One region of the Streptomyces sp. NPDC046881 genome, then DNA from elsewhere that is predicted to be linked to it. Evidence: riboswitches for the same ligand, from Rfam matches in the RefSeq annotation. Region 1 holds a riboswitch; the other holds the start of a gene.
What was found. Region 1 has a riboswitch for cobalamin ahead of ABZ923_RS29120 (ribonucleoside-diphosphate reductase subunit alpha). Riboswitches for the same ligand answer to the same signal wherever they lie in the genome.
Positions count from the first base shown of each region.

Region 1 (4,434 bases):
CAGTCGATGTCCCCGTCCTGGACGAAGGCGCCGAGGTTGACGGAGCCGAGGTTGCACACGGCCGTCTCGCCGTCGTCGGTGACCTCCAGGATCTCCGTGCACAGGTTGGAGGAGTGGATGACGTTGCCGGGCAGGGCGGTCTGGTTCGCGGTGCGGTTGGCGGCGTCCTTGAAGGTCATCCAGCCGTTGCCGGTCTGCGCCAGGGTGCGCATCATCCGGCCGTACAGCTCCCGTGCGGGCAGCGTCTTCCTGGCCAGTTCGGCGGCCTCGGCCTTGCGGTAGGCGGCGTCGAACTCCTCGCCCCACAGGTCGACCAGCTCGGGGACGTCGGCGGGGGAGAACAGCGACCACTGCTCGTCGGCGTTGACCCGGCGCATGAACTCGTCCGGGATCCAGTGCGCGAGGTTGAGGTTGTGGGTGCGGCGGGCGTCCTCGCCGGTGTTGTCGCGCAGCTCCAGGAACTCCTCGATGTCGGAGTGCCAGGTCTCCAGGTAGACCGCGGCGGCGCCCTTGCGCCGGCCGCCCTGGTTCACCGCGGCGACGGAGGCGTCCAGGGTCTTCAGGAACGGCACGATGCCGTTGGAGTGCCCGTTCGTGCCCCGGATCAGCGAACCCCGCGAGCGGATGCGCGAGTAGGACAGGCCGATGCCACCGGCGTGCTTCGACAGCCGGGCCACCTGGTGGTAGCGGTCGTAGATGGAGTCCAGCTCGTCCAGCGGCGAGTCCAGCAGGTAGCAGGACGACATCTGCGGGTGGCGCGTACCGGAGTTGAACAGGGTGGGGGAGGACGGCAGGTAGTCCAGGCGGCTCATCAGGCCGTACAGCGCCGCGACTTCGTCCACCGAGCGGGTCGTGTCGTCCTCGGCGAGGCCGCTCGCCACGCGCAGCATGAAGTGCTGGGGCGTCTCGACGACCTTGCGGGTGATCGGGTGGCGCAGCAGGTAGCGGCTGTGGAGGGTGCGCAGGCCGAAGTAGCCGAAGCGGTCGTCGGCGGAGGCGTCGACCAGCGCGTCGAGCCGCTCGGCGTGCAGACGCGCGAACTCGGCGGTGCGGTCGGCGACCAGGCCCTCGCGGTGGCCGACCGCGATGGACTCGGTGAAGGACGTGACGCCCTGCGAGGCGGCCTCGGCCCGGATGGTGAGCGTCAGCAGCCGGGCGGCCAGCTTCGAGTACGCGGGGTCCTCGGAGATCAGGCCGGCGGCCGCCTCCGTGGCCAGCTCACGCAGCTCCGCCTCGTCGGCCCGCGCGGACCGGCCGCGCAGCGCGGCGGCGGCGATCCGGCCCGGGTCGGCGTCGGGCAGGTCGGCGGTCAGCTCGGTCAGGGTCCGCAGCAGTGCGGTACCGGGACCGTCGGTCTCCAGCTCGCTGACTGAAGCCGGGTCGGCTGGCGCGATGGTCACGTGGGGCTCTCCCTCGCTCGGCACGGGGGCCCGGCGGAGGGCAGGGGGCAGCCACGAGCGCGCACGGCGTCGCGTCCACCGGCCCACTCCACGAGGCCCGGACGTTTCAGAACCCACCCGGACCGGACGTCCGGGTGTGCTGCCGACAGGTCCTCGGACTCAACAGGCGTGCGGGAACACGCAGGTACACCGTTGCGGGACAGTTCCGGACTCGCACCGGATTCCCCTGCGGCGACAGCGATCACGAGCATACATCTAGTGCCGGGTTCCCGTGGCACCCCCAGATGTTGTGCCGGTCCGGTGTCGGAGGCCGTTTGCCGGGTTGCGGGGCGGACGGTGCGTGTTTCCATGGAAGTAGGTGCCCGCGGGGTCCTCCGTGCCGAGAGCCGGTCTCGGAAGGAGAACGCACCATGACGAGGATCGTCCGTCACCCGCCGGGCAAACAGCGCCCCCGCAACGCGCCGATGGCGACGCTGTACCCCCGGCGGGTGTGGCGCCGGGTCAGGGGTTCCTTCCTGGCCTACTGGCACTATCTGACCATCAGGCTGGAGGCCCGGCACGACACCACCCGTCCCCGGAAGTGGCGTAGATGGGCCTCGTACACCAACACCCTCCGGGTCGTCTGGGCCGGTGCCGCGCTCGCCGTCCTCGCGTGGGTCGCGGAGGGCGTGTACATCCTGGTCTCGCACCACACGACGGAGTTCGAGAAGTGGCGGAAGGCGAACCAGGACAACCAGGGCGGATTCGACGTCATCCTCCGCTTCGTCGGTCCGGTCCTCACCGCCTCGATCGCCGCCGCCCTCTTCCTGTTCTTCTGGTACTGGTGGACGAAGCGGCGCTACCTCGTGAAGGCGCGCAGGCATCCCCGCAAGCTGGTGCCCACCGCCGGACCCGACATCGCCGAGATCGTGGGCCGCGAGGAGATCGCCCGGGTCATCGCCCAGCGGCTGCGGCAGCGTGAGACCCGCAGGCCGTACCTGCTCGTCGGGGGCGTCGGCACGGGCAAGACGGCCGTCCTGGTACGGCTCACCGAACTGCTCGCCCGGCAGCACGCCGTGCCCGTGCCGATCCGGCTGAGGGACGCCACCGGGCCCGATCTGAACTTCGAGGCCATGGCCAGGCAGCGGTTCGCCGAGGAAGCGCCCCGGGGCATCCTCGCGCGCACCAAGAACGACCGGGTCTGGCAGCAACTGCTCGCCGACGACAAGGTGGTGGTCCTCGCCGACGGCCTGGAGGAGGCGGTTCTCGACGAACGGTTCCAGGAGGACAGGGACAACATCATCCGCCGGGCCATCGAGCGTGCCCACGAGGACAGGCTGCCGCTCGTCATCGCGTCCCGCCCGCACAGTCCGCTGGAACGCACCTCCGCCGCGATCGTGGAGCTGGAACCGCTGAGCGAGGAGGAGGCGCTGTACTTCGTCGAGGCCCGGGTCCCGGAGACGGACGAGCGCCGCGTGGACTGGATCGTGGAGACCGCGGAGGTCACGGAATCACCCATCTACCTGCAGATCGCCCGGGAACTGCACCATCACGGCGACCTGGAGCGTGACCGTCCGCGCGACGACAAGGACCGGCTGGACACGCGCAGCTGGGACCGCAGCACCCTGCGGCTGTGGCTGCTGGAGACATGGGACCGCTCCGTGCGGGAGGGCCGGCTGCGCGGGGACGTGGAACTGAACCCGCAGGAACGCAGCGACACCCTGGAGGTGGTCTCCGCGCTCGCCTGCACAGGACTGCTCCAGGACAAGCTGGAGGTCGGCTTCGCCGAGCTGCTGGACGACGACGTCCACCCCGGCCCGGCGCGGCGGACGCGGACCCGGGCGGAGCACCTGTGGACCGCGGAGCACGCGTGGACCGGGGGACGCCGCTCCGACCGGTACGGCAAGGGCAGGAACGCCTTCTCGGAGTGGCACCGGGAGCGGATCTGGAACACGCTCTGCGACCACCTGAGCCAGAAGCAGCAAGAGCGTCTCACCCAGGGCGACATGGGCCAGTGCCAGGCCGCGCTCGCCCACTTCGCGGCCGACGCGAAGAAGCTCCAGCTGGTGGAGAGCTTCGAGAAGAGGGTCCGTTTCCCGCACAGCATCATCCAGGCCTACCTCGGCTTCCGCCTGCTGCGGCACCTCGACGAGCGCGACGCCGGCGAGCTGATCGAGCAGGCGCTGCGGCCGCCGGGCCCCAGCCGCGAGCTGCTCATCGCCGCGGTGCTGCTCTCCCGTCACCGGGCGGCGAGACTGTCGGCCAGGGGAGGCAGTGTCACGGCCGAGTGGCACAAGACCCGGGCCGAGCTGCTGCGGCGTGCCCCCGTGTACGGCCATCCCCTGGCCGAGCGGCTCTTCTTGGCCGCGAACCGCCGCACGGACGACTCCAAGGCCCTCGACCTGTACGCGGCGGCCCTGGAGGTCGACAGCGTGGAACGCCGGCCGCGGCTGCTGTGCGACATCGTCGAGCGGGTGCACGTCCGCTGGCCCGAGATCAAGGGCGACCGCCGCACCGTCGAGGACGCCAAGCTCGGACTGCTCAAGCAACTCGGTACGGCACTGCGCGCGGCCTCGGAGAAGACCGACACCATGCAGCTCTACGACCACCTCTTCCAGATAGGCAAGGCGGAACCCTCCCACGCGGTACGCCTGGCGGTGGCCCAGGAGTTCGGCAGCGGCGGGAACGACGCGTTCGCCGTGATCCGGGACAAGATCGGCCTGGACACCGATCCCGTCCGGGAGTACAAGAAGACGGTCAACAAGCTGAGAGCCCGCAAGAAGAACCGGTACCAGAACTGGACCCTGCGGATGCGCAAGGCGTTGTCCGCCCGTGCGTCCTCGCGCCAAGCGTCGTCCGCGGAGGTCGACCGGCTCCAGGAGGAGCGCAAGGAGATCAAGCAGGAGTACCGCGCGGCCCGTATCGAGCTGTCCAGGGAGTTCATGATGCGGGCCTGGATGATCCCCATGCTCCTGGGCTCCGTCGACGACGCCCACCGTGACGAGGCCCGCGACCGCCTCACCAAGTGGCTGCGCCATCTCGACCCGAAGCACAC
Region 1 is NZ_JBEYXJ010000077.1:35,875-40,308, reverse strand. Features, by position in the region: gene ABZ923_RS29120 (ribonucleoside-diphosphate reductase subunit alpha) at 1-1,400, opposite strand, end outside; cobalamin riboswitch at 1,527-1,661, opposite strand; gene ABZ923_RS29115 (ATP-binding protein) at 1,811-4,434, shown strand, end outside.

Region 2 (4,434 bases), on a different contig from region 1:
CGTATCACGACGCCATGATCCACCAACGCTGATCATTTGAAGACACCGCCTAGGACCGGCTACTCGGCGGCGGTGGCGGTGGCCGTCCAGCGCTCCTCGACCCGGGCGACCTTCCAGTACGCCAGCGCCGCCGCCCACACCACCACGAACAGGCCGACGATGAGGTAGCCGACGTTGTCCAGGTCGAGGCCGGCGATCCAGCCGGTGACGTCGTCGTGCAGGCCGAACTTCTCGTGCAGGACGCCGACCAGCTCGATGGTGCCGATGAAGAAGGCCACGGCGATGGACAGGCCGGTGATGGCGAGGTTGTAGAAGACCTTGCGGACCGGGTTGGAGAACGCCCACTGGTAGGCGAAGTTCATGAACGTGCCGTCGAGCGTGTCGAACAGGCTCATCCCGGCGGCGAAGAGCAGGGGCAGGCAGAGGATCGCGTACCAGGGCAGCCCGGCCGCCGCGCCCGAGCCCGCCATCACCATCAGCGTGACCTCGGTGGCCGTGTCGAAGCCGAGCCCGAACAGGAAACCCAGCGGGTACATCTGCCCCGGGCGCGAGACGGACCTGGTGAGCCGCCCGAGCACGCGGTTCATGAAGCCCCGCGAGTCCAGGTGCTGCTCCAGCTCCTTCTCGTCGTACGCCCCCGCGCGCATCGCCCGGAACACCTTGAGGATGCCGAGCAGCGCCACCAGGTTGAGCGCGGCGATGAGGTACAGGAACGTCCCGGAGACCGTCGTGCCGAGGAAGCCCAGCACCTGGTGGGTGGTGGACCCCTCGTTCGTCACCTTCCCCGCCAGCGAGGTGCCGCCCGCGATGAGCAGGGCCAGCAGCACCACGACACTGGAGTGCCCGAGCGCGAACCAGAACCCCACCGACACCGGCCGCTTGCCGTCGGCCATCAGCTTGCGCGTGGTGTTGTCGATCGCGGCGATGTGATCGGCGTCGAACGCGTGCCGCATGCCGAGGGTGTAGGCCGTGATGCCGAGGCCCACCCCGAACACGTCGGTGCCCACCTTGTAGTGGCGGGGCGCGACCAGGAGGTACAGGATCCCGAAGGCGACGACGTGCAGGGCGACGATCACCGCCATCAGCCCCACCGTCTTGACGGTGTCCTCGCGCCGCCAGCGGAAAGACGCAGCATCGGCCATCGGGTTCACGCTCCAACACCTCGTGGATCACTTCGTGACTGCCGTGGCCGGTCTCCTGGCTGACGGGTCGAACGTCCGCCGTCCCTGCCTTCCCGGTCGTACGACCAGTGGCCCGGCGGATGCCGGACGGAACGGGAACTCCCCGATCACAGTGGCGAGGGCCGCGTCGACCTTCCATCGACTTCCCGAACACCACGGCCCGTCCACCGTAGGCGGGCACGCGGTTTCCTGCATAGCCGCCTACCGGCGCGGGTAGGCAAGATCACAAACGCTGTGCGCCCTGCGCCGTCCGTCGCGTGGCGCCGTACCGCGCGTTCCCTTTCCGGGCAATGTGGACAGATACAGATTCCGTACCGTCGTCCGTCCCCCCATGGGAGCCCGTATGGCAGACCACTCGCCGGACCTCTCGTCCAGGAACCCCGACTGGTGGCGGCAGGCCGTCATCTACCAGGTCTATCCGCGCAGTTTCGCCGACGCCGACGGTGACGGCCTCGGCGACCTGCGGGGCATCGCCGAGCGGATGGACCACGTGGCCGCGCTCGGCGTGGACGCCCTGTGGCTGAGCCCCTTCTACCCCTCCGAACTCGCCGACGGCGGCTACGACGTCATCGACCCGCGCGGGGTCGACGAGCGCCTCGGCACGCTGGAGGACTTCGACGCCCTGGTCGCCGAGGCGCACCGGCTCGGGCTCAAGGTCGTCGTGGACATCGTCCCCAACCACACCTCGCACCTGCACCCCTGGTTCCAGGAGGCGCTGCGGGCCGGGCCCGGCTCGGCCGCCCGGGAACGCTACGTCTTCCGGCCGGGGCGCGGGGCGCACGGGGAACTGCCGCCCAGCGACTGGCAGTCGGTGTTCGGCGGCAGCGCCTGGCGGCGGGTGCCGGACGGGGAGTGGTACCTGCACCTCTTCGCCCCCGAGCAGCCCGACCTCAACTGGGACAACGAGGAGGTCCGCGCCGACTTCCGCACCACCCTGCGGTTCTGGTCCGACCGGGGCGTGGACGGCTTCCGCGTCGACGTCGCCCACGGCCTGGCCAAGGACCTCACCGAGCCGCTGCGGGACGTCGGCGACATCGGCGCGACCGGCGAGGAGGCGCTGCCCCGGGTGGCGCCGGGCAGCCACCCGTACTGGGACCGCGACGAGGTGCACGAGATCTACCGCGACTGGCGCAAGCTCTTCGACGCCTACAGCCCGCCCCGCACGGCCGTCGCCGAGGCCTGGGTGCCGGGCGCCCGCCGGGCCCTGTACGCCCGCCCGGACGAACTGGGCCAGGCGTTCAACTTCGAGTACCTGGAGGCGCGCTGGGATGCCGAGGAGCTGCGGGACGTCATCACCGCCTCGCTGGCCACGGCCCACACCGCCGGAGCCTCCGCGACCTGGGTGCTGTCCAACCACGACGTCGTACGGCACGCCTCCCGGCTCATGCTGCCGCCCGGCACCGATCCGGCCGCCTGGCTGCTCTCCCAGGGCACCGCGCCCGCGGTCGACCCGGCGGCCGGACTGCGCCGGGCGCGGGCGGCGAGCCTGCTGATGCTGGCGCTGCCCGGGTCGGCGTACCTCTACCAGGGCGAGGAACTCGGCCTGCCCGAGGTCGCCGACCTGCCCACCGAGGTGCTCCAGGACCCGATCTGGGAGCAGACCGGCCATGTCCGCAAGGGCCGCGACGGCTGCCGGGTGCCGCTGCCGTGGACGACGACCGGACCGTCGTACGGCTTCGGGCCCGGGGCCGGCTGGCTGCCGCAGCCGGCGTCGTTCGCGGCGTACGCCGTCGAGGCGCAGGCCGGCGCCGAGGGCTCCACGCTGGAGCTGTACCGCACGGCGCTGCGGCTGCGCCGCAAGCTGCTGGAGGGGGAGACGCTGGCCTGGACGCCGGACACGCCCGCCGGCGTGCTGGACTTCGCCCGCACCGAGGGCTGGCGCAACGTCACCAACCTCGGCCCGGACCCGGTCCCGCTGCCGCCGGGCGAGGTCCTGCTGGCCAGCACACCCCTGCCGACGGACAGGACCCTCCCGCCGGACACCACCGTGTGGCTGGGCTAGGCCCTGTCGTGTGAAAGACCTCAGCCCCCCGTCGGAGCCGGGTCCGGGCTCGCCCCCGCGGCCGGGGCGCCGCCGCCGCTGATGAGGCCGCTGATGTCCACCGGGCTGGCGGTGGCGGTCGCCGGCGGGGTGAGCACCACCTCCGGCTGGCCGGGGGCCGGGGCCGGCGGGGTCAGGTCCGAGTTGGGCAGCTTCGGCGGGGTGGTCTGCTGGAACAGGGTCTGGTCGAAGTCGACCAGACCCGTCTTCTCCATCACGGTCATGTGGTCGAGCACGGTGTCGTTGGCCTGGTCGGCGAGGGCCCGGATCAACGAGTTCTTGGTGGTGGAGCGGATCTTCGCGATCGCGTTGAAGATCGAACCGTGCGTCATGCGCAGGATGTTGGCGAAGTCGGTGTCGAACTGCTTGCCGGTGTCCGACTTCAACGTGTTCACGAAGCCCTCCTGCTGGGGGCTCGCCACGTTGGGCAGCGTGATGTTCAGCATCGGCGCGATCTTGCGGCAGGTGGTGTCCAGCGCCGCGTGCCCGTCGATCAGGTGCTGGCTGGCCGTGATCACCGCCTTGGAGCCGCCCTTCTGCAGCCCGATCTGGCCCACCGGGTACTCCCACAGACCCGCCGCACGCACCTTCACCACGAAGTCCCGGTCCTGCTCGGTGAGGGGGCCCCACTGGGTGTTGGCGATGACACGGTCCTGGGCGGTGGAGACCTTGTCCAGGCCGAGCATGCCCGGGTAGGCGAGAGCGGTGAGGGTCAGGGCCATCGCACCGCCCACGAAGAGCGTTCCCGTCGCGTTCCGCGAAAAGCGCACCGTTCCTCCTGCAGGGGTTCCCGCCCGTGGGCGGTTCCGACGCACAGCAGTACGGATGCGAAGGCCGTTCGTCTCGGTGCCGCCGGGTAAAGAATCACCGAAGCCTGTTGGCGAACGGTTGATCGTTCCTGGGCGGAAGGTTGACCTGTCCGCGGGAGAAGGCAGACCGGGCCCGCCCCTAGATTCGCCGCATGCCCCCACAGCCCCCGCCCCGCCCGCCGGCCGCGCTGCCCGTCCTGCCCTACCGCAAGCCCACCAAGGGCCGCGACTACTGGGTGCTGGACGACGTCCTGCCCGGCGTCGACGCGGTACGGCAGCGGTGCCTGGACAAGGACGACTGGGTGCGGGGATATCCGTACACCTCCGAGACCTGGCCCGGGCTGCGTGCGATGCCCGGCCTCGAACCCGGCGAACTCGCCCGCGTCGAGCGGCTGGTGAAGAA
Region 2 is NZ_JBEYXJ010000160.1:10,064-14,497, reverse strand. Features, by position in the region: gene ABZ923_RS38605 (HoxN/HupN/NixA family nickel/cobalt transporter) at 60-1,142, opposite strand; cobalamin riboswitch at 1,170-1,354, opposite strand; gene ABZ923_RS38600 (glycoside hydrolase family 13 protein) at 1,525-3,183, shown strand; gene ABZ923_RS38595 (DUF4142 domain-containing protein) at 3,204-3,956, opposite strand; gene ABZ923_RS38590 (DUF6445 family protein) at 4,184-4,434, shown strand, end outside.
Region 2: another riboswitch for cobalamin. It lies ahead of ABZ923_RS38605 (HoxN/HupN/NixA family nickel/cobalt transporter); the one in region 1 lies ahead of ABZ923_RS29120 (ribonucleoside-diphosphate reductase subunit alpha).